3 regions of the Bifidobacterium sp. N5G01 genome follow, and region 1 is predicted to be linked to each of the others. Evidence: riboswitches for the same ligand, from Rfam matches in the RefSeq annotation. Region 1 holds a riboswitch; each other region holds the start of a gene.
What was found. Region 1 has a riboswitch for thiamine pyrophosphate ahead of CE168_RS00050 (solute carrier family 23 protein). Riboswitches for the same ligand answer to the same signal wherever they lie in the genome.
Positions count from the first base shown of each region.

Region 2: linked by a shared signal. The riboswitch ahead of CE168_RS04885 (hydroxyethylthiazole kinase) and the one ahead of CE168_RS00050 (solute carrier family 23 protein) in region 1 are both predicted to bind thiamine pyrophosphate.
Region 3: linked by a shared signal. The riboswitch ahead of thiC (phosphomethylpyrimidine synthase ThiC) and the one ahead of CE168_RS00050 (solute carrier family 23 protein) in region 1 are both predicted to bind thiamine pyrophosphate.

Region 1 is NZ_NJNP01000001.1:10,610-21,435, forward strand. It holds gene gltB (glutamate synthase large subunit) at 1-3,782, opposite strand, end outside; TPP riboswitch at 4,009-4,110, shown strand; gene CE168_RS00050 (solute carrier family 23 protein) at 4,176-5,525, shown strand; gene CE168_RS00055 (LuxE/PaaK family acyltransferase) at 5,576-6,700, shown strand; gene CE168_RS00060 (acyl-CoA reductase) at 6,697-8,199, shown strand; gene CE168_RS00065 (SDR family oxidoreductase) at 8,215-9,012, shown strand; gene hemW (radical SAM family heme chaperone HemW) at 9,166-10,371, opposite strand; gene lepA (translation elongation factor 4) at 10,371-10,826, opposite strand, start outside.
Region 2 is NZ_NJNP01000002.1:286,327-297,152, forward strand. It holds gene CE168_RS04855 (DivIVA domain-containing protein) at 1-1,434, opposite strand, end outside; gene CE168_RS04860 (YggT family protein) at 1,543-1,824, opposite strand; gene CE168_RS04865 (cell division protein SepF) at 1,918-2,397, opposite strand; gene ftsZ (cell division protein FtsZ) at 2,428-3,678, opposite strand; gene dusB (tRNA dihydrouridine synthase DusB) at 3,853-5,082, opposite strand; gene CE168_RS04880 (glycine--tRNA ligase) at 5,112-6,587, opposite strand; TPP riboswitch at 6,997-7,105, shown strand; gene CE168_RS04885 (hydroxyethylthiazole kinase) at 7,096-7,965, shown strand; gene thiD (bifunctional hydroxymethylpyrimidine kinase/phosphomethylpyrimidine kinase) at 8,081-8,923, shown strand; gene CE168_RS04895 (thiamine-binding protein) at 8,991-9,356, shown strand; gene CE168_RS04900 (LacI family DNA-binding transcriptional regulator) at 9,459-10,502, shown strand; gene CE168_RS04905 (MFS transporter) at 10,793-10,826, shown strand, end outside.
Region 3 is NZ_NJNP01000007.1:17,308-28,133, reverse strand. It holds gene CE168_RS08805 (transcriptional regulator) at 1-233, shown strand, start outside; tRNA gene CE168_RS08800 (tRNA-Asn) at 267-342, opposite strand; tRNA gene CE168_RS08795 (tRNA-Asn) at 402-474, opposite strand; gene CE168_RS08790 (ABC transporter ATP-binding protein) at 573-1,274, opposite strand; gene CE168_RS08785 (bifunctional ADP-dependent NAD(P)H-hydrate dehydratase/NAD(P)H-hydrate epimerase) at 1,368-3,149, shown strand; gene CE168_RS08780 (HAD family hydrolase) at 3,243-3,878, shown strand; gene CE168_RS08775 (SdpI family protein) at 4,133-4,909, opposite strand; gene CE168_RS08770 (autorepressor SdpR family transcription factor) at 4,921-5,211, opposite strand; gene CE168_RS08765 (sugar O-acetyltransferase) at 5,355-5,993, opposite strand; gene CE168_RS08760 (GNAT family N-acetyltransferase) at 6,218-6,781, opposite strand; TPP riboswitch at 6,957-7,059, shown strand; gene thiC (phosphomethylpyrimidine synthase ThiC) at 7,262-9,904, shown strand; gene CE168_RS08750 (LysR family transcriptional regulator) at 10,122-10,826, shown strand, end outside.

The DNA of each region.
Region 1 (10,826 bases):
CGGATTGGCATCTCGATGCGCACCGGCTCCTTCCTCTCAAGGGCTGGCTGCGCAAGCTCGATGAGCTTGTTGTCGAGCGCCTTGTCGAGCTCGTGGTTCTGCTCGATGGTCTGATGCAGGATGGTTCCCGGAACCGGTCCCGGCTGCATCAGCACGTTGCTCAAATCGATGCCGTCGGACTTCCAACGCTTGATCGCTTCGTTCTGATCGAGGCATTCGACATGGCCGACAGCCTCCTCCAAGGTGCGGAAGCCAAGCTGTGCGAGCAGTTCGCGCACTTCCTCGGCAATGAACATGAAGAAGTTGATAACGTGCTCCGGCTTGCCCTTGAAGCGTGCGCGCAGTTCGGGATCCTGGGTGGCGATGCCCTGCGGGCAGGTGTTCTTCTGGCAGGCGCGCATCATGACGCAGCCTTCGACGATCAATGCGGCGGTGGCGAAGCCGAATTCCTCGGCGCCAAGCAGGGCTGCGATCACCACGTCGCGTCCGGTCTTGAGCTCGCCGTCGCACTGCACGGTGATGCGCGAACGCAGGCCGTTGAGCACGAGCGTCTGCTGGGTTTCGGACAGGCCGATCTCCCATGGGGTGCCGGCGTGCTTGATGGCGTTGAGCGGAGCCGCGCCGGTGCCGCCGTCGTAGCCGGAAATCAGCACCACGTCGGCATGGCACTTGGCCACGCCGGCGGCGATGGTGCCGACGCCGAATTCGGAGACGAGCTTGACGTGCACGCGAGCCTTCGGATTCGCCATCTTCGCATCGTTGATCAGCTGCTTCAGATCCTCGATGGAATAGATGTCGTGGTGCGGCGGCGGGGAGATGAGCTCTACGCCCGGGGTCGCGTGACGCACCTTGGCGATCCACGGCGGGACCTTGGCTCCCGGAAGGTGGCCACCCTCACCCGGCTTGGCGCCTTGGGCGAGCTTGATCTGCAAATCAGTGGCGTGCACGAGGTAATCGCTGGTCACGCCAAAACGCGCCGATGCGATCTGCTTAATCTTGCTGTAGCGCAGCGGATCGTTGATACGATCCTCGGATTCGCCACCTTCGCCGGAGTTAGAACGTGCACCGATGGTGTTCATCGCGATGGCGAGGGTCTCATGCGCTTCCTGGGAGATGGATCCGTAGCTCATGGCTCCGGTGGAGAAACGCTTGACGATCTCGCTGGCCGGCTCGACCTCGCTGATGTCGATCGGCTTGCGGTCGGACTTGAACTTCATCAGTCCGCGCAGCGTCATCAGACGGTTGGAGGTGTCGTTGATGTGCGCCGAATACTTCTTGAACATGTCGTAATCGCCGCGCTGGGTGGACTGCTGCAGCAGGAAGATGGCCTCAGGATCATTGAGGTGATCCTCGCCGGTGCGGCGCCACTTGTACTCGCCGCCGGTGCGCAGGTTGCGGTGCGGACGGGCGGTCCACTGCGACGGGTAGGCCACACGGTGACGAATGGCAACCTCTTCGGCCAGTTCGTCGAGTCCGACGCCGCCGACGCGGGAGGTGGTGCCGGTGAAGTATTTGTCGATGACGTCCTTGTTCAGGCCGATGGCTTCGAACAACTGCGCGCCGCGGTAGCTCATGATGGTGGAGACGCCCATCTTGGCCATGATCTTGAGCACGCCGGTGGACAGCGCGTTGGTCAGGTTCTTCACTGCGGTTTCGGCATCGACGTTGAGATACCCATTGCGGGACAGGTCTTCGACGGATTCGAACGCCAGATACGGGTTGACTGCTGCCGCGCCGTAGGCGATTAGCAGAGCGACATGGTGGATTTCGCGCACATCGCCGGCCTCCACGACCATGGAGATCTGGGTACGCGTGTGTCTGCGCAGCAGGTGGTGCTGCACCGCGGAAGTGAGCAGCAGTGATGGAATCGGTCCCCACGTGTAGTTGGATTCACGGTCGGAGAGCACAAGGAAGTTGGACCCGTTTGCGATGGCCTCATCGACTTCCTGGAAGATTTCCTCAAGACGTTCCTTCAGTGCCTTGCCGCCGCCTGCGACCTGATAAAGACCCTTGACGACGAACGGCTTGTAGTAGCCGCCGAGGATCTTGGCGCGGTCGAGGCGCTTGAGCTGCGCCATTTCGTCGGAGTTGAGCACCGGCAACGGAATGAGGATCTTCTTGGCGTGCAGTTCGGAATCGGCCAGCAGGTTCGGCTCGGGACCGATGGCGGATTCGAGGCAGGTCACGATCTTTTCACGTTCCCAGTCGAGCGGCGGGTTGGTAACCTGCGCGAACTTCTGGGTGAAGTAGTCGAACAGCATGCGGCTGCGGGAAGAGAGCGCGGCCATAGGCGCGTCGTTGCCCATGGATCCGAGCGGTTCCTTACCGGTGTTGGCCATCGGGGCGAGCAGCAGCTTCAGGTCCTCTTCGGTGTAGCCGAAGGCACGCTGACGGCGCTGCACGGACTGGCCGGAGTGGTTGACGTGCTCGCGCTTGGGCAGCTGGCTCATCTCGACGGTGTTGCCTTCGACCCACTGGCGGTACGGATGCTGGGCAGCGAGGTTCTTCTTGATTTCTTCGTCGGGGATGATGCGGCCTTCATCGGTGTCGACGAGGAACATCTTGCCCGGCTCCAAGCGGCCCTTGGACACGATGTGCTCCTCGGCGTTCTCCGGAAGCACGCCGGTTTCGGAGGCGAGCACGATGTAACCGTCGTCGGTGAGCTGCCAGCGGCCGGGGCGGAAGCCATTGCGGTCGAGCAACGCGCCGACCTGAGTGCCGTCGGTGAAGATGATGTGCGCGGGGCCGTCCCACGGTTCGATCAGTGTGTTGTTGTATTCGTAGAACGCCCTAACGTCGGGATCGAGCTGGTCGTTCTTCTCCCATGCCGGCGGCAGCATCATGGAGATGGCATGCGGCATGGAACGTCCGGACAGGTGCAGCAGTTCGAGGCATTCGTCGAACGTGCCGGAGTCGGAGTAGCCCGGGGTCGCGATCGGCAGCAACGGCTTGAATTCGCCAAGCAGTTCGGAGCTCAGTCGACCTTCTCGCGCGGACAGCCAGTTACGGTTACCCTGGATGGTGTTGATCTCGCCGTTGTGAGCCAGCTGGCGAAACGGCTGTGCGAGCGGCCAGCTCGGGAACGTGTTGGTGGAAAAACGGGAGTGCACGATGGCGATCTTCGCCTTCATGCGCTCATCAGAAAGGTCCAGGAAGAAGGGCTTGAGCTGCATGGTGGTGAGCATGCCCTTGTAGGTGATGGTGCGTGCGGAAAGGGACGCGAAGTAGATGCCCACCTCGTGTTCCACGCGCTTGCGGATGCGGAACGTCTTGCGGTCCAGTTCGATGCCGGTGAGCTGCCCTTCGGGGTCGGCCACGACCAGCGTCTTGAACGCGGGCATGCTGGCGAGCGCCTGCAGTCCGAGTCCGTCCGGGTTGGTGGGTACGACGCGCCATGCGAGTACTTCGAGGCCTTCTTCGCACACGATTTTGGCGATGGCCTGTTCTTGTTGGCCGGAGGTGGCGATGTCTCGGTCGAGGAACGCGATGCCGGCGGCGTAGTGGCCTTCTTCGGGTAGTTCGACGCCTGCGGTGGCGCGCATGAATTCGTCGGGCATGCTCATGAGGATGCCCGCGCCGTCGCCGGTGTTTTCTTCGGCGCCGACCGCGCCACGGTGGTTGAGGTTGACGAGCACTTCAATGGCGTCGTCGACGATTTTGCGTTCGGGGCGCTTGTTGAGGGTGGTGACCATACCCACGCCGCAGGCGTCATGCTCGGCGCCGGGATCGTACATACCTTGGGAATCATGGATCGTGAGATCTAACGGGGTGTGGAAAGTCACCGAAACCACCTTCAATGTTTTTGGGCAAGAAAAGTCTTGCGGTTCTTTAATGCGCGGTTTAGAATAGCGCGCCTTTGTGTCGTGGATATTTCCGTGTCCATATAACGAATACCCAGAAAAGTCAAGGTACATTTTCTTGAGGAAATGTGGAGAATTCACAACGCACTGGGCTCTCATGCCAACTCATCCAAGTATCGACGCATGCCGTTATGCTGGTTGCCTGTCCGAATAGCACAGGGGGAGCCGATATGTGGCTGAGACGGGCTTTGCCTGGACCCTCATACCTGATCAGGGTAATGCCTGCGTAGGAATGTCACGAACAGTGCGCACATGCGTTCCCCTGTGTCGGCGATCATAGACTGGTCGCCCCCATAAGGAAGAGAGGGAATTGGCATGTCTGCCATGTCGCAACCGTCCGTTCAGAGCGGATCCAATTCGAAGAAGCTCACTCCAAAGAACGTTTTGCTGGGCTTGCAGCATGTGTTGGTGTCTAATGTGTGGCTTGATCCGGTATTTGTGGCCGGTGCCATTGGGTTGCCGTTGGCCTTGTCTTCGAATATGGTGAATGCCATTTTCATCGTGTCCGGTTTGGTCACGTTGATTCAGTCCACGAAATTGGTGCGTCTGCCGATTGTGCAAGGTCCGTCTGCCGCGTTTGACGCGTTGATGATTGCCGCTGGTACCGCCGGTTCGTTGGCTGCGGCTGGCACGTCGATTTTTGTTAGTTCGCTGATTTTTCTGGTGTTGTGTCTGACTCGTGTGATTGAGAAGATGCGTTTTCTATTTGCGCCGATGGTTTCCGGCGTGATTATTTTTCTGGTGGGCGTTTCGCTGTCGAGTTTCACATTGAGTGAGTTTCTTGGCGGCGCTCCCGGCGATGACGGGTTCGCTGATCCGAAGACGCTGGCCGTGTCTGTGGTGACTTGCGTGTTGGTGGTGGTGCTTTCCCAGTTCGGCAAAGGCATGGTCAGGGCGCTTTCCTATTTGATTGCGCTGGTTGTCGGCACTTCGCTCTCCATAGTGTTTGGCATGGCGGATTTTTCCGGGGTTGCGTCCAAGCCTTGGTTCGGTCTTCCTCAGATCATGCCATATGGCGGTTTTGATTTTGATGCTACGGTTTTTGTACCGTTCTTCATCGCATATATGGTTGCGATTATGGAAGCGCTTGGCGTGTATCAGGCGGCCAGCGAGATTCAAGGCGTCAAGCTTGAGGATCGCCAGGTTCGTTATGGTTTGTCCGGCGAAGCGGCTGGTTCCGCTATTTCTTCGCTGATCGGTGGCTTCACCACTACCGCATATCCACAGAATGTCGCTTTACTGAAGGTTACGGATGAGGGCAAGTCCCACACACGCGTGCCGGTGATCATCGCCGGTGTGGTGTTTGTGGCACTTGGTTTCGTGCCGAAAGCCGGCGCGATGTTGTCGCTGATTCCCTCCCCTGTAATCGGCGGCATTTTCCTTCCGGCTGCGGCGAGCCTGATCAGTACGGGCTTCAATACACTGCGCAAGGCAGAGCCGGACGACCGATCCCAAGTAGTCATCGGCTTGTCACTGCTGTTGGGTATCGCGTTGCCGAACGCATTGAGCGGTCTTGAGGGCGGCGCTCACGTGTTCTTCTCCAATTCGATTCTGGTCGGCGCGTTCTGCGTGGTGATTCTCAAAGCGTTGCTGATCGATTTGCCGAATCTAATCAATCGTCGCAAAACAGCCGTGGGCAACAACGGGGATCAGGCACAAGCTTGATTCATGGCCAACCGTTACCGAAATTCAACATAGGAAAGGAACATTGCATCATGACATCGATGTCGCTAAACACTGAAGCGCAGCAGGTCAAGGCAGATGTGCTTGAGTTCATCGAAAAGTACGGATGCGAAACCGCGCCGGATGAGGCGTTCGACGCACTCGCACGACAGATTTTCGCTTTTCAGTACGCTCATAACATGCAGTATCGCACGTATTGCATGTCTCGCAGGGTGACTCCGCAGACGTTGTCCAGCTGGATGGATATTCCACCGATGCCGGTGGATGGGTTCAAGATGCTGACGCTCACTTCGGTTCCCGAGACGGAGTGCGAGGCCGTGTTTATGACCAGCGGCACCACGCATCCTGGCCAGCGTGGACGCAACTATCATCCTGATCTTGAGGTGTGGGACGCTTCGATGATCGGCCCGTTCCGTCATTTCATCATGCCGGACCGCGAGCGTATACGCATCGCAGTGCTCTCCCCCGCTTGGGAGATGAATCATAATGGTTCGTTGGCCCGTTATCTGACGCGTGCGGTGGAGCGGTGCGGTAGCGAGGGCAGCGGCTTCTTCTTCCATGAGGATGGATTGGACTTCGCGGGCGTGGAGAGATTCCTCAATCAGGCGGTGGCCGATGGCGAGCCGGTGATGCTGATGGGTGCCTCGTCCGCATACCTGTATCTGCTTGACTATCTTGCCAAGCAGGGCAAGACCTATGCGTTGGCGAAGGATTCGCGTGTGTTCGATACCGGTGGATTCAAGAGCACAAAAACCGATATGACGGTCGATGACCTGTATGCGAGGTTCTCTGAAGTGTTCGGCGTCGCGCGCACGCACTGTGTGAACATGTATGGTATGACGGAGTTGAGTTCACAGATTTACGATCAGAATCTGCTGTCGTACTATACGGATGGCTCGTCGAATTATTTGAAGGCCACGCCGTCGTGGGTTCGTTCCGTGTTTCTCGATCCGGCGACCCTCATGCCTGTTCCCGACGGCAAGCAGGGTGTGATCGCGCATTACGATTTGGCGAATTGGAATTCCTGCCTGGCGATTTTGACGGAGGATCTTGGCGTGCGCACCGCTTCCGGTTACGAACTCAATGGTCGTGCGAAGGGTGCGGAGGCACGTGGCTGCTCCATCGCCGTCGATGAGGTGATGGCGGCGAACGCATGAGCGTCATCGATGTTTTCCATGCGCCGCGCGGTTTCGTGTTTCAGGATTTCGAAACGCGCGACATCATCACCGATCATGGTGAGGTCACGTTACGATATCCGGTGCTCACTGCGGAGATAATCCGTGATTTGTGCGGGACGGTACGTCGTAATCGGCTGCAGGCACTGTCGGCATATTCCGTCGAACGCATTGTGGATGTTATCGGTAAGGCTGTGGCATTGTGGACGGATCCCGATTATGAGGGACGTCTGCTTGCCGAATCGTTGATTCCCTCCATTACCGGCTATGATCCGACGATGACGCGCATCGAGTTGAAACGTTACATGCGCATGTTCCGTAGACGCGAGCTGTTGCGTTTTCTCGACGATGAGCTGTCGAGCCCGCGCATGCTGGATGAATACCGTCCGAACAAGTCCGGCGGATACACGCGCCTGTACGGACCGGATCTGACGTTCCACGTGTTCTCCAGCAATGTTCCCGGCATTCCTGTGTGGAGCATGACCATGAGTTTGCTGACGAAAAGCGCGATCATCGGCAAATCCTCGTTCGACGAGCCGCTGATGCCCGTGCTCTTCGCGCGCTCCTTGGCGCAAATCGATCCGGATCTTGCTGACGCTTTGGCCGTGGTGCCATGGCGCGGCGGCACTGTGGAACTTGAAGACATGGCGATCGGCGAAGCGAACGCCGTGATCGCCTACGGTTCTTCGCACACCACCGAAGCCATCCGTCCACGTGTCGGCGCCGGCAAACCGTTCCTCAGCTATGGTGCTCGCATTGGCTTCTCACTGATTGGCCGCGAAGCATTGCGCGCGGACACGCATGTGCAGACCGTGCACCGCATGGCCGTGGACGTGGCCACCTACGACCAACAAAGCTGTTTGGCGCCGCAAACCATCTTCGTGGAACGAGGCGGAGCCATCTCCCCCGCGCAAACCGCCGAACTGCTTGCCCGCGAACTCGACTCGCAGCAGCACAAATATCCAAGATCCACCCCCTCCGATGAAGAATCGCTCGCCATACGCAGAGCGCGTTCAGAAACCGAAATGAAGGCGCTGTTCATGGCGGCACCGGCATCAGACGGTTCCGTGGCCCAAAGCAACCTACAGGCGCCGTTCGTCATCGAATCGCCGCAAGGCACCAACTGGACCGTACTCTACTTCCCCAATACCGACAGTCTCACCTCATTGGCGACCCCACTCAACCGCACCATCAACCTCGTCGCCGTGGACCAGCTCGAAAACGCGCTGCCAACGTTGAAACCATATCGCGTTTGGCTGCAAACCTGCGCGATCGCCGCCAGCTCATCCAGACTGTTCACGCTTGCGCAGCACGTGGGCGAATACGGCATCGATCGCATCTGTCCCATCGGCGAAATGAACCGTGCGAAATCCGGATGGCACCACGATGGCGGATTCAACATCCTCGATCTTGTCAGAGCCGTCGATATCGAACGCAACACCGACCGTTATTCCGACACCTTCGACATCGACTACGAATAATCCCAAGGAAACCCCATGAACCAGCAACCCACAAGTCGACCGCTCACCGGCAAAACAGCCATCGTCACCGGAGCAAGCCGAGGCATCGGCGCCGCAATCGCACTAAGACTCGCGCAACTCGGCGCCAACGTGACCATCGACTACCTAAGCAACAACGAACGCGCGCAACAGACCGCGCAACATATCGAACACGACGCCGCAGCGCTAGGACGCATCATCGTATGCAAGGCAGACGTGACCGACCTAGACCAAGTCAACGAACTCACGCAAACCACAGCCAACACTTTCGGCAGCATCGACATCCTCATCAACAACGCACTCAGTCACTACTCGTTCGACCCGCGCAACCGCAGTACCTTCGACAACACCGACTGGAACGACTATGCAATCCAACTCGAAGGATGCCTCAAAGGCACCTACAACACCTGCACAGCCACACTGCCATACATGCGACGCCAATCATGGGGACGTATCGTCAACATCTCCAGCAACCTCGTCGACAGCCCCATCGTCCCCTACCACGACTATATAGCCGCCAAAGGCGCACTCATCGGGCTCACACGCTCGCTGGCGCAGGAAGCCGGCGCGTGGGGCATCACGGTGAATGCCATCGCCGCAGGGCTGACCGTAGGCACGGATTCAAGCCGCGCCACTACTGAAGATATTCGCGAACATATCATTGAACAGACGCCTTTGGGACGGCTCGCCACCGCCGACGACATCGCAGGGGGCGTAACGATGCTGGTGGGTGAGGATGCGCGTTTCATCACCGGACAGACATTGCATGTCGATGGCGGACTCACGATGCGCTGATTGTGAACATCCGGCGACAGCCTCGTTCGAGGCGCTATGCCATCGGGCCTCGAATGCAACAACCTGCATCCGAGGCCCGTTTCAATCTGCACACTGTATCCGCCCATACCAAGATGGGCCATCTAAAACCAATTCGTCAGAGGATTATCGGCATTACAACGAGCAGGCATCGAAGAAACGCTCGATGATGGTGTCGTTGAGCAGGCGTCCGGTTCGGGTTGGAATCACACGTCCGTCACGGATCACGATAAGACCTTCGTCTTCCATGGGTTGGATGCGAGCCATATCAGCCGTGTTTCCAAGGCGGCTCAAATCAAGGCCTTCACGCATGCGCAGACCAAGCATGATGATTTCTTCGAGGTTCTCCTCTTTGGAGATTCGTTCACTTCCCGACCATGGCACATCGCCGGCGTTGATAGCCTGCCCCCACATGCGTGGATGTGCGATATCCCAGCTGCGCAAACCCGAAGTTTTGACTGTTTCGGTTTTTTCCTCCGGCGCAGACTGTTCGACACCCAGCACATTGCCATAATGGCTGTGCGCACCCGGTCCGAGTCCGGCCCAGTCGACATTGCGCCAGTAGCCAAGATTATGTTGCGATTCATAGCCGGGGCGTGCCCAATTGCTGATCTCGTACCATTCAAGACCGGCCGCGCCCAACAGATCGTCGGCGATCTCATATTTGGTTGCCTCATCGTCGTCATCGGGTGTGGGCAATGTTCCCGCAGCGATCTGACGGCCCATTTTCGTATTCGGAGCAACCGTCAACGCATATGCCGAAATATGGTTGACGCCTAAATCAATCGCCGTGCGTACGGAAGTCCTCCAATCGTCAAGGCTCTCCCCCGGTGCGCCGTAGATCAAATCGACGCTGGATCGCATGCCTGCGGCATTCGCGGCCGCAACCCCTGCCGCAACATTGGCTGGGGTATGGGTACGGTCCAAAGTTTTCAGCACGCTTGGCACGGCCGACTGCATACCGAAGGAAATACGGTTGAAGCCGCCGTCCGCGAGTTCCTTCACATAATCGGCGTTCACCGTGTCCGGATTCGCTTCGGTGGTGATTTCCGCATTCTCGGCAATGCTCCACGTATCGCGCACTGCATTCAACATAGCCACCAGATCCGAGGCTTTCAGAATCGTGGGCGTGCCACCGCCGAAGAAGACGGTGGCCGCTTCCGGTTCGTCAATGCCGTGCGAGCTCTGCCAATCGCGAACGATCGACATTTCTCGAATCACCATGTTGGCGTAGTTGCCGCGCGATGCGCCCGCTCCCATATCGACGGCGGTATACGTGTTGAAATCACAGTACCCACAGCGACGCATGCAGAACGGTACGTGAATGTAGACTTCGAACATCAGCCTTCGGTCTTCTGGGCTGCACGAATCTTGTCTTTGGTATCACGGTCATTGCCGGCATCTCCGGTCGACAATGCGGCGATGAACGCCTCCTGCGGCACCTCGACATGGCCGAGCATCTTCATGCGTTTCTTGCCGGCCTTCTGCTTTTCGAGCAGCTTGCGCTTACGGGAAATGTCGCCGCCATAGCACTTGGCAAGCACGTCCTTACGCAAGGCGCGAATGTTCTCGCGCGCGATGATGCGGGAGCCGATGGCGGCCTGAATCGGGATTTCGAACTGCTGGCGAGGGATGAGCTCACGCAGCTTCTTCGTCATCATCACACCGTAGGAATACGCCTTATCCTTATGCACGATGGCGCTGAACGCATCGACCTTCTCGCCCTGGATGAGAATGTCAACCTTCACCAGATCGGCGGACTGTTCGCCGTCCTCATGGTAGTCCAGCGACGCGTA
Region 2 (10,826 bases), on a different contig from region 1:
GCGGACCTGCTGAGCATAATCGTCGGCTGCGGTACGGGTCTTCGAATCGTAGTCGAAGGCACGCTTCTGCACTTCGGACTCGTACTCGTCGGCTTCGTTGTGCTTCGTGGAGAAGTAGGTATCGCCATCCTGGGTCTTCTGTACAAGGTAGGCATCGCCCTCCTGAGTCTTCTGATCCAGATAAGCATCACCATCCTGGGTCTTCTGCGCAAGATAAGCATCGCCTTCCTGGGTCTTCTGATCCAAGTAGGCGTTACCCTCCTGAGTGCGCTGTGCTAGGTAGTCATCGCCTTCTTGGGCACGCTTGGCCAAGTACGCGTCGCCTTCCTGAGTCTTCTGGTTCAGGTAACCATCAGCCTTGGCACGGGTGTCGGCCGAATACTGATCAGCATCGGAACGGGTGCTTTCGGAATAGTTGTCAGCCTCGAAACGAGTACGGTTGGAGTAGTCGTTGGCATTGCCGATGAGCTCATCGTACTTGCGCTGGGACTCGTCGGTAATTTCCTTGGCCTTGGCCTTGCCCTTGTCGACATACTGGTCGTGCAGCTGCATGGCCAAGGTCAGCATGGCGGTGGCGCGCTCCGGCTCCGTATTAGCGGTGGCTGCGGCTCCTGCGATCTTCTGCAGGCTTCCGGTTTCGGTGCTCGGCTCGACCTTGGCGACCTGCTCGCGCAGCTGGGCTTCACGCTGCTGCGATTCCTGCAGCTGCTGTGCAAGCTGCTGAATCTGCGCGGCCTGCTGCTGGGCACGCTCATCCTGCTGCTGGGACTGTGCCGCATGCTGCTGCGTGAGCTGCTGAGCTTGGGCGACCTGCTCCTGAGCCTCTTCAAGCCTTGCATTGAGCTGCTGGATCTCAGCCGCCTGCTGCTGGGCCACCACAACCTGCTGCTGGGCGGAAGCCAGCTGACGGGACAGGTCTTCGGTCTGCGCACGGAATGCGTCGCGCTCATGCTGCATGGAGGTCAGCTGTTCGCCCAAATCCGCCTGGCCGGCAGCTTCAGCCGACTGCGCGGTGAGCTGGTCAACCTGTGCGGACAGACGATCCACCTGATCCTTGAGCTGTTCGTTCTGAGCCGACAGAGCACGGTTGCTTTCCTCAGCCTCGGTAAGCTTGGCTGCTGCGACCTGAGCTGCCTGAGCTGCCTGATCACCAGCGCCGGCTGCCTGCTCGGAGGCGGACTTCAATGTCGCGTTCTCCTGCTGCAGGGACTGAACCTGAGCGCTGAGCTCGGAAATCTTGGAGTTGAGCCCCGCAACATCCGGGCCGAGGGCCTGAGTGGCCTGGCCGCTGGCGACTGCCTGCTTGCCTAGAGCCTCCACCGTCTCGGTTACCTGATCGAGAAAATCGTCGACTTCGTCGACGTCATACCCCTCTTTCAACCTTACGGTCCGGAAAGTATGCTCTCTGATATCTTTCGGCGTCAACAGAGCCATAAATCTTACACCTCGCTTTGGGCTTGATGCCTTGCTGTTGTTGCTTTCATTTGTTGACTCTAGCACGGAACCACCGATTTTTTGCGAAAAATCGGCATTTGACATGCATTAAATGAGGAAATCAATAACAATGAGAATGAAATAAAGAACGATGAATGCCACATCGAAATAAATAGGACCCATTGGAATAGGGCGGATATATTGGCGTAGCCAGCGCAGTGGAGGCTCTGTCAACTGGTAAACCGCGTCAATCAGCGACGACGCCAACCCCCGTGGACGCCATGCCGACGCCAACACAGCTATCCAATCGAGAATCATGCGAATGAACAGCACCAGAATGTAGGCATTCACCAGAAAGTGAACGACGCTACCGATCAAAGTCAAAATCATGGAGCACCACCATAGCAACAGAACATAACAAAGCCCCCATCACGAGTGATGGAGGCTTTACGCAGTCTGATTTCGCAATGGCTTTCGTCTGCGTCAGTCGGCGAACAAATCGTGCGACGAGCTATTCACCTGCGGTTCCTCAACCTTGATATTCACTTGAGCTGGGCTAAGCAGGAACACACGCGGAGTGACACGTTCGATGGAGCCACGCACGCCGAAAACCACACCCGCGGAAAAGTCCACAATACGATACGCCACGGCCTCGGCAACGCCAGTTAGGTTCAGCACCACCGGAACGCCGTCGCGAATGGCACGTCCGACCAGCTGCGCATCCTCATAGGACTTCGGGTGAATCGTGGTGATACGGCTCACCCTTCCACCTTGGAACGGGTTGGCTTTGGTCTGCTCGCGCGGTGCGGACGTCGCGGCAGGCGTCGAAGCCATCGGGGTCACGGAATGATCGGAATCGAACGAGGTTTCGCCGCTCTCAGCCTCCTCGTTAAAATCCTCGTCACCCTCGGCAACGTCGGTCATGCCCAAATAGGACATCGCGCTTTTCATAAAACCTGCCATGAACGATCCTTTCGCGTCTTCGCGTTGCTTTTAGCGCAGGAAATCCGGAATATCCAAATCGCCGGCGTCGTTCGAAGACACCACTTCATGCTCGGTGGTCTGATCGAATGACGGAACGACGGGTTCCGGAGTGGACGGAACATAAGTGGACAGCGGCTGCACCTTCGGGGCTTCCGGAGTCTGAATGAGCTGAGGCTGCTGCGGAGCCGCCGCCCTCGGAGCAGCAGCTCTCGGAGCCGCGGACAGCGCCGACAGCGGAATCGTATCTTCCGCAGGCTCGGCCTGCTTCTGGGCCTCGGCCTGAGGGGCCTTCTTGGAGTTGGCATCGAAGCCTGCGGCGATGACAGTGACACGCACTTCGTCGCCATAGGCGTCGTCGAGGGAAAGACCCCAAATGATCTGCGCTTCCGGATGGATGGCCTTGCCCACCAGCTGAGTGGCGGCAGCCGCTTCCTGCAGCTTCAGGTCGGACGGACCCGCGATGTTGATCAAAGCGCCATGAGCACCCTCGATGCTTTCTTCCAGCAGCGGAGAGCTGATGGCGATTTCGGCGGCCTGGGTGGCGCGATCCTCGCCCCGGGCGGAACCGATGCCGAACAGTGCGGTGCCTGCGCCACGCAGAATGGCGTTGACGTCGTTGAAGTCGACGTGAATGTAAGAATTGGAGGAAATCAGGTCCGTGATGCCCTGCACACCTGCCAGCAATGCAGTGTCGGCGGTCTTGAACGCGTCGACGATACCAATGGTGCGATCGGAAAGCTCAAGCAGTCGATCGTTCGGAATCACAATCAGTGCATCGACTTCCTTGCGCAGATTCTCAATGCCAAGTGCTGCGGAAGCCGCACGCTGGGGACCTTCAAAGCCGAACGGACGGGTAACCACCGCAATGGTCAACGCACCCTGCTGGTGTGCGGCACGAGCTACGATCGGGCTTGCGCCGGTACCGGTGCCACCACCCTCACCGCAGGTCACGAACACCATATCGGCGCCCTTGAGCGATTCCTCGATATCAGACTGATGATCCTGAGCGGCTTTAGCGCCCTTCTCCGGGTCGGCACCGGCGCCAAGACCACGGCTGGTGGCATCGTTCAAGGAGATCTTGACATCAGCGTCGGAACGCATCAGATCCTTCGCGTCGGTATTGATCGCAATAAATTCAACACTTTGAAGACCCTCGGCAATCATGCGATTGACGGCATTACCGCCAGCTCCACCAACACCGACAACCTTGATATTCGTCTTGTCGTTGAAATTGTCAGTCTGGGCAATCTCGCTCACCATAGTCTCCTGTCACTCGCGTTTACGCACAACTTTATCGCAGACACGCCGTAATACGCGCGCTTTTCGCCGTGTGTAACGACGTTTTTTCACTTTTTATTGCTAACGTGTTCATTTCGCCTCAGATGTACCCTCTTTCGGCGCCCCACACGATTTAACCACATCAGCATGTCATGTTCAATAACTGGCATCCATAGGATCATCGCCGAACAGCGCCTGACGTTCATCATGCGTCGTTTCCCGTGATTCCAACCATCCGTAGGGCAAATGCACTTTCTTTGCGAAGCGCACGCGCCCCCTTGGCTTGTCGACCACTCGTTCGGGGAAACGGGTGTCGGGATCCAGCTTGCCTATTTCGGTTCTGACATCCTCAAGATTTTCACATTCCATGAAAGCGCGACGGGTGGAGCCTCCAACGGGGAATCCCTTGAGATACCACGCGATATGCTTACGCAGATCATGCACGGCCATCTGCTCGTCGCCATCATAAAATTCGGTCAACAGTTCCGCATGGCGTTCAACCACACGGCACACGTCTCCCAATGTAGGGTCGACACGCTTGTCGCAGCCGGCGAACGCGTTCTTGATATCGGCAAACAGCCACGGCCTGCCTTGACAGCCACGGCCGATCGCAACACCAGCGCAACCGGTTTCGGCAACCATGGCAAGCGCATCGTTCGCACCCCAAATGTCACCGTTGCCGAACACTGGAATATCTAGCGCTTCGACCAGTTCACCGATTCTGCTCCAGTCGGAATGCCCACCGTAATATTCGGCGGTGGTACGCGCATGCAGGGTAACGGCCCTGCAACCTTCCTCCTGCGCGATATGCCCGGCTTCAAGGAACGTCTCATGCTCGTGGTCGATGCCGACACGAATCTTCGCCGTAACAGGCACATTGGCCGCATCACAGACCTTGACCACGCGTTGGATAATCTCACGGAACAGATCCGTCTTCCATGGCAACGCCGAACCGCCGCCACGCCTGGTCACTTTGGGTACGGGGCATCCGAAATTCAGATCGACGTGGTCGGCCATGTTTTCGTCGATGACGATTTTCGCAGCCTGTTCCACGATTGCTGGATTCACGCCATACAGTTGCAGCGAGCGAATCTTCTCGCTTGGAGCGAAATGACACAACCGCAATGCTTTGGGATTGCGGGCAACCAACGCGCGCGCGGTGATCATTTCAGCTACGTACAGACCGTCAGGACCGTAGCTTTCGCAAATCACGCGGAACGGCCAGTTGGTCACTCCCGCCATAGGCGAAAGCACCACCGGCGTCTCAACATGCACCGACCCTAAATCAACAGGCTTAATAACCGGAGGAACCGACGGCCTCACCGCGTCGGTACGCGGGTCGAGCACGTCGGATTCCTCGTAAGCAGTCACAATGCTATCTGGCATAAGAACGCTATGGTAACCAGTAACCAGTTTTAGTACAAGCCACCGGCTTCGGCGATCTTGACGGACTCAGGCCAAGCCTCGCCGCCCATCTCGACCGGTACCTGCGGGTAGCGCACATGCTTCTCGCCAATGCGTGCAGACACGTAATCGGCCACCTTGTCGAGTGCGACGCGCTCCTGCTGCATGGTGTCACGTTCACGAATGGTGACGGCCTGATCGTCGAGCGTATCGAAGTCGACGGTGATGCACAGCGGGGTGCCGATTTCGTCTTCGCGACGGTAGCGACGACCGATCGCACCGGCCTCGTCGTAGTCGATCATCCAATCGTGCTGACGCAGGTCGGCTGCCAGATCATGTGCCACGGTCTGCAGTTCCGGCTTCTTGCTCAACGGCAGCACTGCGGCCTTGACCGGAGCCAGGCGCGGATCAAGACGAAGCACGGTACGCTTGTCGACGCCGCCCTTGGTGTTCGGCGCCTCGTCAACGTCGTAGGCATCAACAAGGAAGGCCATGAGAGAGCGGGTCAGGCCTGCGGCCGGCTCGATGACGTACGGCACGTACTTTTCGCCGGTGGCCTGGTTGAAGTAGCTCAGGTCCTCGCCGGAATGCTTGGCATGTGCAGAAAGGTCGAAGTCAGTACGGTTGGCCACACCTTCGAGTTCACCCCAATCGGATCCTTGGAAGCCGAACTTGTATTCAATGTCGACGGTACGCTTCGAATAGTGGGCCAGCTTCTCCTTCGGATGCTCATAGTGGCGCAGGTTCTCCGGTTTCACGCCAAGATCGATGTACCACTGGGTGCGTGCGTCGATCCAGTACTGGTGCCATTCCTCATCGGTACCCGGAGCCACGAAGAATTCCATTTCCATCTGTTCGAACTCGCGGGTACGGAAGATGAAGTTGCCCGGGGTGATTTCATTACGGAAGGACTTGCCCATGTTGGCGATGCCGAACGGCGGCTTGGAACGAGAAGAGGTCATCACGTTCTTGAAGTCCACGAAAATGCCCTGCGCGGTTTCCGGACGCAGGTAGTGCAGCGAATTCTCGTCTTCGACCGGTCCGAGGTGGGTGCGCAGCATCATGTTGAAGTCGCGCGGTTCAGTCCAGTTGCCACGGGTGCCGCAATCCGGGCACACAATATCCTTGAGACCGTTTTCCGGCAGCTTGTCGCCATGCTTTTCGGCATAGGATTCCTCAAGCTTATCCGCACGGTGGCGCTTGTGGCAGTTGAGGCATTCGATCAGCGGATCGTTGAACACGGACACGTGGCCGGAAGCCACCCACACAGCCGGCGGAAGAATAATGGACGTGTCAACGCCCACCACGTCGCCACGGGTGACGACCATGGAACGCCACCATTCGCGCTTGATATTGTCTTTCAGCGCAACGCCGAGCGGACCGTAATCCCACGCGGAACGGGTTCCACCGTAGATTTCACCGGCGGGGAAAACAAAGCCACGACGCTTGGCGAGGGATACGACTTCATCGAGTTTGGATACAGCCACAATGCACCTTCTGGTTTGAACGGTTTGGGGTCTTTACAAGCGCAAAGCCTACCTTCACGCGGTGACAGAACGCCACCCAATTGGGTCGTATCTCGCCTGCGTATGGCAGATTCCACATCTCGACATGAGGCTTCTCGCTTATATATGGTAGGTCAAATAGTCAAACCGGCCATTTTCACACCCCCGATATGGCCTTTCTTCGGAGAGGACTGCCATATATAAGCGAGAAGCCTCCGTACAAACCCCATACACATATTTACATATCCATGGTTTAGCAGAATCTAAACAACAATAACTATGTAATTATCTGCTGTTTAAGCTGGATCATAACCACAGATGTGAATCACCTCGAGCAAGGCATCCACGTCAGTAGTACAGTGTCAGGGCCTTTGTATAGGTTGGATACGTTATGTACATGCAGGGGGGCTTCCGACGAAAGTGGGAGCTGAGATAGGCGAATGCCTGACCCTTTGAACCTGTTGGTTAGGACCAACGTAGGGAGCAGACAATGAGCGATAACTCGTTTTCGGCAACGTTGCGTGAACAGATTGCACAGGCAGTCAACAACGTACGAACGACCACGCCTTTGGCGCAGTCGTTCACCAATTTCGTCACGATGAATCTTGTGGCCAACGCGCAGCTTGCCGCCGGAGGCACTGCCGCCATGAGCTTTCTACCGGACGATGTAATCGACACCGCGGAAATCGCAGGATCGAACTACATCAATGTGGGCACGTTGCTGCCGTTCTTCAAAGATGCGCTGCCGGAAATCGCCTACAAACTACACAAGAACGGCAAGACGTGGGTGCTTGACCCGGTCGCCGCGGGCATCGGAAAAACCCGTACCGCCATTCTCGAATCGTTCCGCACCTATCCGCCGACCATCGTGCGCGGCAATGCGAGCGAGATCATCGCACTCGATGCGATGTGGGGTCTTGCACAAAACGATTCCACCGTTCCCGGCACGCGTCCGGCAGGCGTGGAGGCTGTGGACGAGGTCGATGCAGCTGTTGACGCAGCCAAACGAGTGGCTCGTCATCTTGCCAAACACTCCCCCACCGGTGCTGGTGCGGTGGCCGTTTCCGGAGCGGTCGATCTGGTGACCAACGGCGAGCATGTGTTCCGTCTGCCAGGCGGCAGCGCGATGATGACGAAGATCATCGGCGCCGGCTGCTCACTTGGCGGCGTTACCGCAACATACTTGGCCGTAGCGGAACCGTTGGTAGCTGCGATTTCCGCTTCACTGCTGTACAACAGGGCTTCCGAAATCGCCGAAGCGAAATCTTCAGGCCCGGGGTCCTTCCAAGTAGCGCTGCTTGACGCGCTTTGGAACGTCACAGCCGAGGAAGTCGCCGCCTCCGAAATCATCGTCGACTAGACTTTGCCGAACCCTGCACACTATGCGGCATGTTATGCAGGGTTCGGCAATTGCGTATGCGGAGTATTTCAAAACTTCAGATCACAAGTAAGCAAGAGCAAGTAAGGAGTCATTCATGACCAGCACATTGCCACCGGTATTGAGCATCGCGGGATCGGATTCCTCCGGTGGTGCCGGCATTCAGGCGGATTTGAAAACCATGATCGCCAATGGCGTGTTCGGCATGACCGCCATCGCTGCACTGACCGCGCAGAACACCACAGGCGTGACTATGGTCACGAACACTCCTCCGGAAATGCTCGCCGCGCAAATCGACGCAGTATTTGAAGATATTCCGCCGGTCGCCGTGAAGATTGGCATGGTGTCGAGCGTGGAGCTCATCAACGTGATCGCCGACCGTCTGATTGCGCATGGTGCCACGAATATTGTGCTTGATCCGGTAATGGTGGCAACGTCCGGCGCGAAGCTTATCGAAGATGACGCGATTGCGGCACTGACTTCCAAGCTGTTCCCGCTGGCCACCGTCATCACGCCGAATATGCCGGAAACCCAGGCGCTGTGCGAGCTGGCCGTCGAACAGGGTGCCGACGCGATCGACTACGAGAATGGCGAGAGCATCTCCAGCGAGAACGACATGGTGACTGCAGGCCATATGCTCGCCGGCCATTTCGGCTGCGCGGTGCTCGTCAAGGGCGGTCATGGTACGCAGGATGCCAGTGATGTGCTCGTTGAGCCGAACGGTAAAGTCACTTGGTTCCGCGCGCGTCGTATCAACAATCCGAACACGCATGGCACCGGATGCACGCTGTCTTCGGCGATCGCGTCGCATCTGGCGCTTGGCGAAACATTGCCGGAAGCCGTCGACAGGGCAAAACTGTATCTGACGGGAGCCCTGGAGGCACAGCTTGACCTCGGTCACGGATCCGGACCGATGGATCACGCTTGGAAATGGCGCTGACAGCCAAATTCGCACCATCCAATCCAAGCCATATCAAGTCGATAGGAACGCAACGAAAGGAACGAACATGACCCTTGATCGCAATGCGGAAAAGCAGGAAGTGCCGATCAATCCGGAAACAGGCAAGCCGTATATCAACACGCTTGCCGCAGTCGCCATTTCCCCCGCTGGAGCAAGCCCTGAAAAGTCCACGTACGTGGCGCAGGCGGTCGACGTGATCCGCCAATCCGGATTGCCGAGCGAAACCAACGCCATGTTCACCAACATCGAAGGCGATATCGACGACGTGCTCAAGGTGATTCGTGACGCCACCCTGAAGCTGGCTGGCCAAGGCTATCGCACCGACGTGGTGATCCGTCTCGATATTCGTCCGGGTTTCGAAGGTCAGATTCACGCCAAGCAGGCGCTTGTGGATGAAATCCTGTCGGAATAAATCCGGCAATAGACTGTTATATCGTCGTAAAAAAATCGAAAAGCGCGTCATCTATAAGAAATGGCGCGCTTTTCTTATTGATTCAGGTATAGTGTAGCGATCATGACTACGATGAAGGAAATTGCCGAAGCGGCAGGGGTGTCCATTTCCACCGTTTCCTTGGTACTTAACGGCAGAGATGAGGGACGTGTGAAAGCCCCGTTGGCCGCACTCATACGTGAGAAGGCTGACGAACTCGGCTACACGGTCAATCCTCTGGCGCGCAGCCTACGCACTTGCCGCACACGAATTCTCGGCTTCATCAGCGAGGAAGTCGCCACCACCCCGTATGCAGGCGGCATCATTCTGGGTGCGCAGGATGCGGCAAGCACCTACGGGTATATGATCATCACGGTCAGCACCGATGGCAAGGCAAGCGAAGAGAATGAAATCGCCACATTGAAACGGTATGGCGTGGATGGTTTCTTCTATTCGAAGATGTCGAACCGCATTGCAACCGTGCCCGCATCCCTCGACGATTATCCGGTGGTGATGGTGGATGCCACCGATGCCGACAACCAGATCCCCAGCATCGAGCCAGACGAATTCCAAATCGCTTACGATGCCACAAAACGGCTGATTCAAGCCGATTGCGAGAGGATCGCCTATATCGGATGTTCCGAAAACATGATTGCGCAGGATGGTCGTTTTGCCGGATATCAGGCAGCGTTGCAGGATTCCGGTTTTACCTACGATCCTTCGTTGGTATGCAATGTACTCCATAATGGCCCGGCGTTGCGCGCCGTCGACAAGCTGTTCGACGAACGCAATCCCGACGGTTTCTTCTGCTTCAACGATGCGCGCGCGTGGTATGTGTACGAATGCGCGGCACGCCGTGGACTGACTGTCGGCAAGGATATTTCCATCGTCGGCGTCGACAACCACCGCGTGTTTGCCGAAACGCTGGAACCGCAGTTGACCACAGTGGAGCTGCCCCACTATGAGATGGGTTATTGGGCCGCTTGCAAGCTGATTTCACTGATCGAACGCAAGCCCGTCGACTGCTCATTCTGGCCGAGCACCACCGCTACCCTACCACCGTTGGATTCGCCGATCCCCGCGAAAATTCATTGCGCGCTGATAGAAAAGGAGTCAGTCCGAAGCTGATTTCCTTGATTTGAGATCATGCAAGAAGGTCTTTCGACATGTCTGTTACGACACGCCGAAAGGCCTTCTTTTTTACACCCAGTTTCGACTTAATTTCAAGGCTTCTGAAAAACGTTGGAATTATTGACGTCAATCGATTGACGTCAATCGTTTGATGTATTATTATTTAACCATGTTCATCCACTTGGCATGGCAGCCGGGCGGATGACGGCACAACACAGTATCGGCACACAACCGAGATGCTGCACGGCAGCGGCATAAACAAAGAGAAATAGAGAAACAACAACAACATGGCAAACAACACTCGATCTGCTTGGAAGAATC
Region 3 (10,826 bases), on a different contig from region 1:
CGCTCTCCCCCGAACTGGCGCAGTTGTGGGTTGCCGAGCAGATTCGCAAGGTGTCGGACTCGCTGGTGGATCGTCTTGCGGAAACGGCTTTGGCCCATGGCGAATCGAAATCGAATGTGGCGCGTGCGGCCGGCGCGAGTCCCGCCAATGCCTTACGACGCTTCCCTCGACTCAAAGCCGATGGATCGCACGAGCGCACGCTGATTGACGACGTGCTTGATTCGTTGGAGTAACAAAAAAGCCCTTGATTTCCAAGGGCTTTCATGTGGCTCCTGCGACTGGGCTTGAACCAGTGACCGTCCGATTAACAGTCGGATGCTCTGCCAACTGAGCTACGCAGGAATATTTTTCCCGTTTTAAGTCTTCTCCTGAAAAAAATCAGGAAAACTCCTAAAACTGCGCTCCTGCGACTGGGCTTGAACCAGTGACCGTCCGATTAACAGTCGGATGCTCTGCCAACTGAGCTACGCAGGAATGTGCTTCCCGTACGGAATTGCTTCCGTGCACAAGTCACATATATTACACGCTTCGCACGTCTTCGCAAATCGAGTGTCGCACCGCGTGTCGCGACATCACCACTCGAGTTCCGCTATGTCCATCGGATGCTCGTTGACGTCGACGGCGGTGACCTTGCCATCATGCATGTGGATCACACGATCCGCGATTGGCGCGATTGCTGAATTATGGGTCACGATCACCACGGTTGCGCCTTTCTTACGGCTCATATCCTGCAGGATCTGCAGCACCTGCTTGCCGGTGTTGTAATCCAACGCGCCAGTCGGCTCGTCGCACAGCAGAATCTTCGGATTCTTCGCAACGGCACGGGCGATGGCCACGCGCTGCTGTTCGCCGCCGGAAAGCTGCGCGGGAAAATTGTCGACACGATCGCCAAGACCAACATCTTCCAACACTTTGACGGCATCCTGCGCGTCGGAAACAATCTGCGAAGCAAGTTCGACGTTTTCCTTCGCGGTCAAATTCGCCACGAGATTGTAGAACTGGAACACGAAGCCAATGTCCGTTCTGCGGTAAGCCGTCAACTGTTTCGGAGAGTAGTTGGAAATGTCACGCCCGTCGATGACCACTCTGCCCTCGGAATTTGTGTCCATGCCGCCTAGAATGTTCAGCACCGTCGACTTGCCTGCGCCCGAAGCGCCCAGAATAATGGCCAATTCGCCTTTCTCAATGCCGAAGTTCACATCGTCATTCGCGGTAATGGTGGTGGAACCCATTTGGTAACGCTTGTAACTGTGCTGCATTTCGATATATGCCATATCAGCCTCCATTCCACGCCGAAAAACCCTTGACTCCCAATATTACGACTACAGTAGGGATTGTTGCTCATAAACGACGAGGAAGGGAACGTTATGGACATCGCCGATGACGCCGACCGTTTGCAGACACTACTGTACAGCGCTTACGACTCCGATACCGTGCGCGAGCTGGAACGTCCGCTGCTTGACGACGGCGTGCCTCTGATGCGCATGGCCGCTTCGGCGGCGGCCCACGTGACCATGACACTGCTCGACGACGAGGATCTCGCCGTCGAGGATGCTCGCGTGACCCTGCTGGTAGGCGCGGGAGACAATGGCGGAGACGGCCTGTATGCCGGCGCGGAATTGGCAAACGAAGGCGCGCACGTCACTGCGATCGCCGTGGGTCGCTCCCTGCACGAGGAGGCTTTCAGCGCGTTTGTGCACGCCGGAGGCCGCGTTCTCGCACTCGACCCAGCCGCGGAAATACCCGGATGCGCCACGGGTTTTTCCGCGGGCGAAGCCGGAGAACGACTGCAGGCCGCCGTCGAATACGCCCAAGGATCCCATGTAATCATCGACGCGATGGCCGGCATCGGCGTAAGCGGCGCATTGCGTGGCATCGCAGGCACCATCGCATCCTCCTTGGGATTCGACGGCGAACTTCCCGACAAGCCCGCCCTGCCGAACAATGAACCCTCCTCCGACCTACCGCTTGTTGTGGCGATCGACACGCCGTCCGGCGTTGGTGTGAATGACGGTTCGCTGCCGGGACCATATATCCCAGCCGATGCGACAGTAACGTTCGGTGCGATGAAGCCGTGCGCGATGGTGCCGCCCGCCTCATACGCATGCGGACGGCTCACCTTGGTCGATTTCGGTTTCGATATTGATGATTGCGTTCCCGCAACCGAAATGACGGACGGTGATTTCGTAACGGATTCAATCCGTCTGCCGCAGCTTTCGGACGGCAAATATTCACGTGGAGTAGTCGGATTGGTGACAGGTTCCGCACGTTACCCAGGTGCGGCCGTGTTGTCTTCCACTGCCGCGGCGCGCACCAATACGGGCATGGTACGTTATCTTGGCCCACAGCGCACGCAAGATATGGTTCTTTCCTCGTTGCCTGAAGCTGTGATCGGCAAGGGACGCGTACAATCATGGGTGGTTGGCTCCGGCGTTCCCACAGGTGATGACGAAGCCGCCGATGCCGACATCCAGCGCGAAACCATAGCCGCGCTGCTGAAGCACTATGCGTTGCCTCAAGAGGTCGACTCCGAAGACGGTGACGACGCCAAGCATGCAAACGCATTGGATATGCCGCCAATCGTGGTGGATGCCGGAGCATTGGACCTGCTACCGAACAAGGTGCCGGCTCAGGTGGTCGTCACCCCGCACGTCGGAGAGCTGGCCCGCATGCTGACCCGGCTGGACGAAAACGAAGTCGGTGTCGACAAGGTACGGGCACAGCCGCTTGCCTGCGCCCGTAAACTCCATGAGCTGACCGGCGCGACCGTATTGCTGAAGGGCGCGGTGACCATGGTGGTAGGCACGGATGGCAAAAGCAATGAGCGTGTGATTCTTTCCGGTCGTGCACCGGCATGGATGTCTACCGCAGGATCGGGTGACGTGCTCGCCGGCATGTTGGGAGCCCTGCTCGCACAGCAGGACGACATGCTTGCCGAGGATCCGGCATTGGTTCCCGAAGTCGTGGCTGCCGGTGCCTACGTGCATGGTCTTGCGGGAGCGATCGCATCGCAATCCGAACAGCGTGGATGGCATCGTCCGCAAATCTATGGTCATTCCAAAAAACAGCATTTCGGAGAAATCGGCCATCCGATCATCGCCAGCGATATTATCTGTGGTATTCAGCCTGCATTTTTACAATTACTTTAATTGTGTAACAAATTTACTGAACACCAGCCCCAACGTCGGTGACTTTGCGCTACACTGACGTTGCCGATCCATATTTTTGCAGGAAGGATTTTCATGACCTCCCCCAGTGCCAACGTCACCGATGTGGTCTTTGATTTTTGCGGCGTGCTCATTGACTGGCAGACGCGCGCATGCCTTGAAGGCAGGTACCCTCAGGTAGTTGTGGACCGTATTTGCGCGGATAATGATCCGTGCGGTTTTTACGATTATGAGGATCGCATGGACCATGGCGAAGATTTCGAAGACATTTATCCCGACGTGGTACGCGAGCAGGGTGAGGAGATCGCCGAGATCTTCCGCGATTACATCGAACGCTACGACGATGCGCTCCCCCGCATGATTCCGAATATGGAACAGCTGCTGCGTGATTTAAAGGCTGCAGGCTACGGAGTGTGGGGGTTGACGAATTGGTCGCATGAGACGTTCCATTTCGCCTTCGAGCGTTTCCCCCAGCTGGGCGAGCTGCTGCAGGGCACGATCGTGTCTGGCGCGGAAAAGATGCACAAGCCGAATGCCGACATCTACGAACTGGCGCTGAACCGTTTCAATCTTAAGCCGGAATCCAGCGTGTTCTTCGACGACACCGCGAAGAATGTCACTGGAGCGCAGGCTGTGGGCATGCATGCATTCCAGTTCGTCGATGCCGATCAGGCGCGTCGTGATCTGAAATCCTTGGGCATGAATTTCTGACTGTTTCAAAACGAACATCTGAATTAGCAAAAAGGCCGGGCCGCACACATGTGAACCGCACCCCGATTGTTGGACTGAAGAAATTCAGATTCGATGACCGAAGGTGCGGTTTCATTATGTGTGACGGTTGCAGGAAGCATTACGGCGGCGAGTCCGACGCGTACATCGCGCACTGGAACATCAGACGGCGTCGGGAAAAGCTCGGGGGCGCACCCCGGAGGAGTTCCGAAGAGCGTCTCAGTATTGCTTTGGCGTTACTGCGAATTCCGGCTACGGCGGAACAGCAGATAGCTGTACGCAGAAGGAACGAGCGCTGCGCCAACCGCTATCGTCGCAATAATTGCGGCCATGAGCACGTCGCTCACAGGCACGACAGAGCTGACGACGCCCGCTACGACCAATAACACTCCCAACACCATGAAAGAGATGCCACCTACACGCTGCGTGCGTTTCCAATTGGTTTCATCAGCCAAAGCCCAAGGCGTTCTGACGCCGAAGGTGTAATTCTGGCGCATGCGCGGAAGGTAATTTCCCACGCCGACGAACAACGCTCCCAGCACCACGCAAACGATAAGCCCAACAGGACCACCGGTAGCTGGGATCACGCCGAATGCGGTGGCTTCGGTGAACCATGTGATGCCGCACATGATGAGCGTGAACGCGATGACGAATCCACGATACAGTCCGCTGGCCTTCATGTAGCTTTCTCCCTTGGGATCCATCTTCGGGATGATGAGGAAAAGTCCCAAGCACAGTAACGGCAATATATCAAGAATCAACGTTATGGCTCTCGGACCGTAGCCATTGACCGAACCGTCGGCACCCCAATGAATCGGCACGTTTTCGGGAAGTCGACTGTAGCAAGCAAGATGTGCGGCAACATTGACCAAGCACAGCACAACAAGTGCAATGCACACGTTGCGGCTGATTGGAGCGATCTTCTCCCTCGAATCATTCTTATTCACGCTTTCAGCATTGTTGATGTTGTTATCGAAAGCTTTTTTGGAATCATCCAGATTGTTCCCGCACATAAGATTCTCCTTTATTGACCGTCCGTTTGCTTATTGTTTTCATTGCCGTCCATGAACCCCATGAACCATCCGATCAGATCCTGCATCACCGTGGTGTTGAGACTGTAGATGATGTTTTGCCCGTGCCGTTCGTCGGTTACCAGTTCCGCGGTTTTCAGCGTGGTCAGATGGTGGCTGATCGATGGTTTGCTCATGTTGAATTGTTCCGCGAGCTCACCGGCCGTCATGTCACGTTCGCGCAGCAATTCCAAAATGCGCCGTCGCGTGGGATCGGAGAGCGCTTTGAACCCCTCTCCTGCCATGCATTCCTCCTTTACGATACTGAATATTTAGATATTTTCTTATTTAGACAATTATCTAAATATATGCTCCGGACATACATATTCACGCCCGCGCGTTTACCACGGTTGACGAATCATAAGTTCATGAAGGAGGACGATGATGTCTATGCAACCGAATGCCGCTGATCGTAGGGCGGGTTAATCATGCGGTCACGCCAATAGTAGACGTCATCATGTTCGCCGATTTCGCGATACACCTTGCACGGCTGGCCGAATGCGACCACGTTGGCGGGAATGTCTTTGGTAACCAGCGAACATGCACCAATCACCGAATTATCGCCAATAGTGACGCCAGGAAGTACGGTAACGTTGGCGCCCAACCACACATTGCGGCCGATGGTGACCGGCAGAGAATACTGTGTGATCTTCTCGCGCAGGTCAGGACGAATCGGATGGCCGGTGGTAACGATAGTGCAGTTCGGGCCGATCATGGTATGTTCGCCGATATGCACTTCACCATCATCAACCAACGTGAGGTTGAAATTGGCGTAAGCATATGCACCAAAATACGTGTTGCATCCCCAATTGGCATGCAACGGCGGTTCGATATAGGCGTCCTCGCCGAATTCGCCAAGCAGTTGGCGTGCAATTTCGATACGTTGCGTCATTTGACTGGGGCGGGTCGCGTTAAAGTCGTACAGTAGTTCCATCTGTTCCTGCTGCGCTTTGATCATCTCTTCGTCATCGCAGGCATAGATCAATCCGGAATTCATAGTGTCAAGCACTCGTTGCGGCACAGTCATGGCAGCCTCCTTGCAGTCATTCACACTCGTTGCGATTATATACGAACTCAACGCAACTCATGCCGTGATTCCGCATGCCTTTCGCAATCCTCTGCACAATCATCGTCTGCGGCTAGCGAAATATTTCGCATGTTCGGCGGTGTGACCGTAAGTGCCATTGAACTCCCAATCACCACATCAAAACATCGCCAGTTAACCTGTTGCAGCCTTGGCTTCCGACACGATCAGCGGGCAGCCAAAATTTGCCAACGTGATTTGGTAAGGATATTCACATGCTCGACACGCACCTCATGCATAAGAGGCACCGACACCTCATCGCACGTGTGATGATAGACAAAACCAACCTTTTCCTGCACCCGCTTCGACTTCAGATTGCCATCATAATAACCGCACCAAATCGCACTCATACCAAGATCAACAAAACCATGACGGATAATCTCCCTAGCTGCCTCCGGCATATAACCCCTTCCCCAGAAAGGCTTGCCCAACCAGTAACCCAACTCACACTCATCATCACGATCCGTCATATCCGTATGACCATTAAGCTTTAACTCAATCGAGCCAATGGGGTTATTGCTGCCGCGCTCGCAAATCGCGCAGCATTCCTTGCCATTGAGCACATGACGAATCGTATTGAGACTTTCTTCTTTCGATCGGTGTGCGGGCCAGCCCGCGATAGGTCCGATATCCGGATCTTTCGCATAGACGTACAAGCTTTCCGCATCTGTTTCAGTCCAAGCCCTCAATGTCAGCCGTTCCGTCTCCAACATGTAGTCAACCTCTTTCATACGCAATGCATTGAACTGAGGTATAGCTTAGCCTGCAAGGAGAGTTTTGCCATGAGATGCGCGGTGGGGCGTGATACGGATGAAGACTATGCATGCGAAAGTGACGACGGGTCTGACTCACCTATGGGCTTCGGCGAAAGGCTACGTCCAGTGCAGGGCGTAGGTTCATAGCCAACACCTAAAGCAGGGGGGCTCCTCAACGGAGCTGAGATAGGCGAATGCCTGACCCTTTGAACCTGTTGGTTAACACCATCGTAGGGAGCGAAGAATGAGCGTCATCGTGCACACGCATTTCCAGCGTCAATCGGCATCCGTAAAAGTCAACGCAACAGACGCGTCGGCAAAACAACCTGCATCGCGAAATCATCAAGCGTAATTTCGCTTTCTATCCCGTGTATCCAAGAATACGAGGCATGTCAGCGTATCCATTTACTGACGGAATCAAATTTTCCCAACCCAAAACAGCATAATCAAGGGGGAATCATGAACAATTATCCGTATGCGTCGATGCGAGACAGCTTCGACCTGAGCGCCTATTTTGTGGTAGGCCCACAGGATTGCAAAGGTCGACCGATCACCGACGTCATCGATGACGCATTGCGCGGGGGCGCAAGCTTTATCCAACTGCGCGCCAAAGACGCCGACGCGAAGGACCTTACCGACATGGCGCGTGATATCGCGCAAATCATCGAAGACAACAACAAGTCAGATTCCGTGGCATTCGTGATCGACGACCGCGTGGATGTGGTCTGGCAGGCCCGCAGCAAAGGCATCAAGGTTGACGGCGTGCACATCGGACAGACCGATATGGAACCGCGTGAAGCCCGCACGCTGCTCGGCGAAGACGCCATCGTGGGATTGTCGGCGGAGACAGAAAGCCTGGTCAGACTCATCAACGAATTGCCCAATGGCTGCATCGACTATATCGGTGCGGCGCCGCTGCATGTTTCCGTCACCAAGCCGGAAGCGTCCGTAGGCGGCAATGACGGTTCCGGTCGCACGCTTGACAAAGAGCAGATCAACACCATTTGTTCAGCCAGTGGTTTTCCGGTAGTGGTAGGCGGTGGCGTGACCGCAGGTGATATGGAAATGCTGGCGCGTTCAAAGGCGGCAGGCTGGTTCGTGGTGTCCGCGATTGCAGGAGCCGATGATCCGGAAGCCACAACCCGCGATATGGTAACGCGTTGGAAAGCCGTACGTGGCGACACGAAGCACGGATACGCACCGCGCATGAAAGCCCAGAACACAGCGGAAATCAGCCCTAGCAACGCAGCCGACGGCGCATCCGGTGAAAAGAAGTTCACCAATGCGAAGGAAGCCAAGGCCGCATCCAAGCTCGCCAAGCAGCAGCGCGTCGACATTGCCGCACGCGATTCCAAACAGCGCGACAAAGCGCATATCCGCAAAACCACGCCGGTACATTTCGAAAACGAATTCGGCTCCTACGATCTGGAAGTGCCATACACCGAAATCAAACTGTCTGACACTCCTGGCGTCGGACCGAACGCGCCATTCAAGGACTACAACACCGAAGGACCGAAATGCGATCCGAAAGAGGGACTCGCTCCCCTGCGTTTGGATTGGATTCTTGACCGCGGTGACGTCGAAGAATACGAGGGACGTCGACGCAATCTGGAAGATGACGGCAAACGCGCCATCAAGCGTGGCAAGGCTTCCAAGGAATGGCGCGGCCGCCAGCATAAGCCGATGAAGGCCAAGGATCATCCGGTGACGCAAATGTGGTACGCGCGCCACAACATCATCACGCCGGAAATGCGCTATGTAGCGGAACGCGAGCATTGCAGCGTGGAACTGGTGCGCAGCGAACTGGCCGCAGGACGTGCCGTCATGCCTTGCAATATCAACCATCCTGAGGCTGAGCCCATGATCATCGGCTCGAAGTTCCTTACCAAGCTCAACGCCAATATGGGCAATTCGGCGGTCACTTCGTCTATTGACGAGGAGGTGGAGAAGCTCACGTGGGCCACCAAGTGGGGTGCTGACACCGTAATGGATCTGTCTACCGGCAACGACATTCACACTACGCGCGAATGGATTCTACGCAACTCCCCCGTGCCGATCGGCACCGTGCCAATGTATCAGGCACTCGAAAAGGTGGAGGATGACGCTTCCAAGCTCAGCTGGGAACTGTTCCGCGACACGGTGATCGAGCAGTGCGAGCAGGGTGTGGACTATATGACGATTCATGCCGGTGTGCTGCTGCGTTTCGTGCCATTGACGGCGAACCGCATGACGGGCATCGTTTCGCGTGGCGGTTCGATTATGGCTGAATGGTGTTTGCAGCATCATCAGGAAAGCTTCCTGTATACGCATTTCGACGAATTGTGTGAAATCTTCGCCAAATACGATGTGGCGTTCTCACTGGGTGATGGACTTCGTCCGGGATCGCTTGCCGATGCGAACGATGCGGCACAGTTCGCCGAACTGATGACTTTGGGCGAGCTTACCCAGCGCGCATGGGAACACGACGTGCAGGTGATGATCGAAGGACCTGGCCATATTCCGTTCGACACCGTGCGCATGAACATCGAAATGGAGAAGGCGATCTGCAAGGATGCGCCGTTCTATACGCTTGGACCGCTCACCACTGACACCGCTCCCGGCTACGACCACATCACGTCGGCGATCGGCGGTGTGGAAATCGCCCGCTATGGCACTGCAATGCTGTGTTATGTGACGCCGAAGGAACATCTTGGATTGCCGAACAAGGACGATGTGAAGCAAGGTGTGATCGCATACAAGATCGCCTGCCATGCGGCTGATATCGCCAAGCATCATCCGCATGCCATCGACCGTGACAATGCCATAAGCAAGGCACGCTTCGAATTCCGTTGGCTTGACCAGTTCAACCTGAGCTACGATCCGGACACCGCCATCGCGTTCCATGATGATACTTTGCCGGCCGAGCCTGCGAAAATGGCGCATTTCTGTTCGATGTGCGGTCCGAAGTTCTGCTCCATGGCCATCAGTCAGAATATTCGCAAAAAGTTCGGCAATGCCGAATCACAAGAGAAGCTTGTGGCCGACGCACAAACCATTGCCGCCGGCATGCAGGAAATGAGCGAGCGTTTCCGCGAACAGGGAGGCCATCTGTATCAGTAGGCTGATCAGCAAGCCGAATCGGTAAGGCTGAACGGTAATCGGTTGCAATAAGCGGGATTGTCAGCTTTTTAAGAAGGCCGGCAATCCCGCTTATTCGATTATTGACATTGACATGCTGCCGGCACTGTTGTTGATTCGCTGCGGTCGGCAGTCCACTATCCAGACAAGAGGGTATAAGCACTCCCCCACGGTCAGCACATGGCTCTAACCTGAGTTTATGACTCTTCTTCAGCTGAAATATATTGTGAAAATCGTGGAATGCGGTTCCATGAACGAAGCCTCGCACGAATTATACGTGTCACAGCCCGCGTTGAGCTCGTCTGTGAAGGAACTCGAAAACGAGCTTGGCATCGAAATCTTCACCCGCTCGTCGCAAGGCATCGCCTTGACCGTGGACGGAGCGGAATTCCTCACCTACGCGCGCCAGGTGCTCGATCAGGCGTCACTGCTCGAAGAACGTTACAAGAACGCGAAGCCACGCAAGCAGCTGTGCTCCGTGTCCACACAGCATTACATGTTCGCCGTCGAAGCGTTCGTGGAAATGATCAACTCCATCAAATCCGACGAATACGAGTTCACCATTCGTGAGACGCGCACCAAAGACATCATCAACCAAGTGGCGAACATGCTTTCCGAAATCGGCATCATCTACCTGTCCGATTTCAATAAAGACGTGATCGGCAAGATGTTGCGCGAAAAGCATTTGGAATTCCATCCACTGTTCCGTGCTCCATTGCATGTGTTCATTTCGCGCAACAATCCGCTGGCTGGCAAGAAAAAAGTCACGATGGACGACTTGAAGCCGTTCCCGTTCATCCAGTACGAGCAGGGCGAGGAAGGCAGCTTCTTCTTCGCCGAAGAGGCGGTCTGGCCGGAATACTCCCCCAAGCAGATCAACGTGACCGACCGTGCGACGATTCTG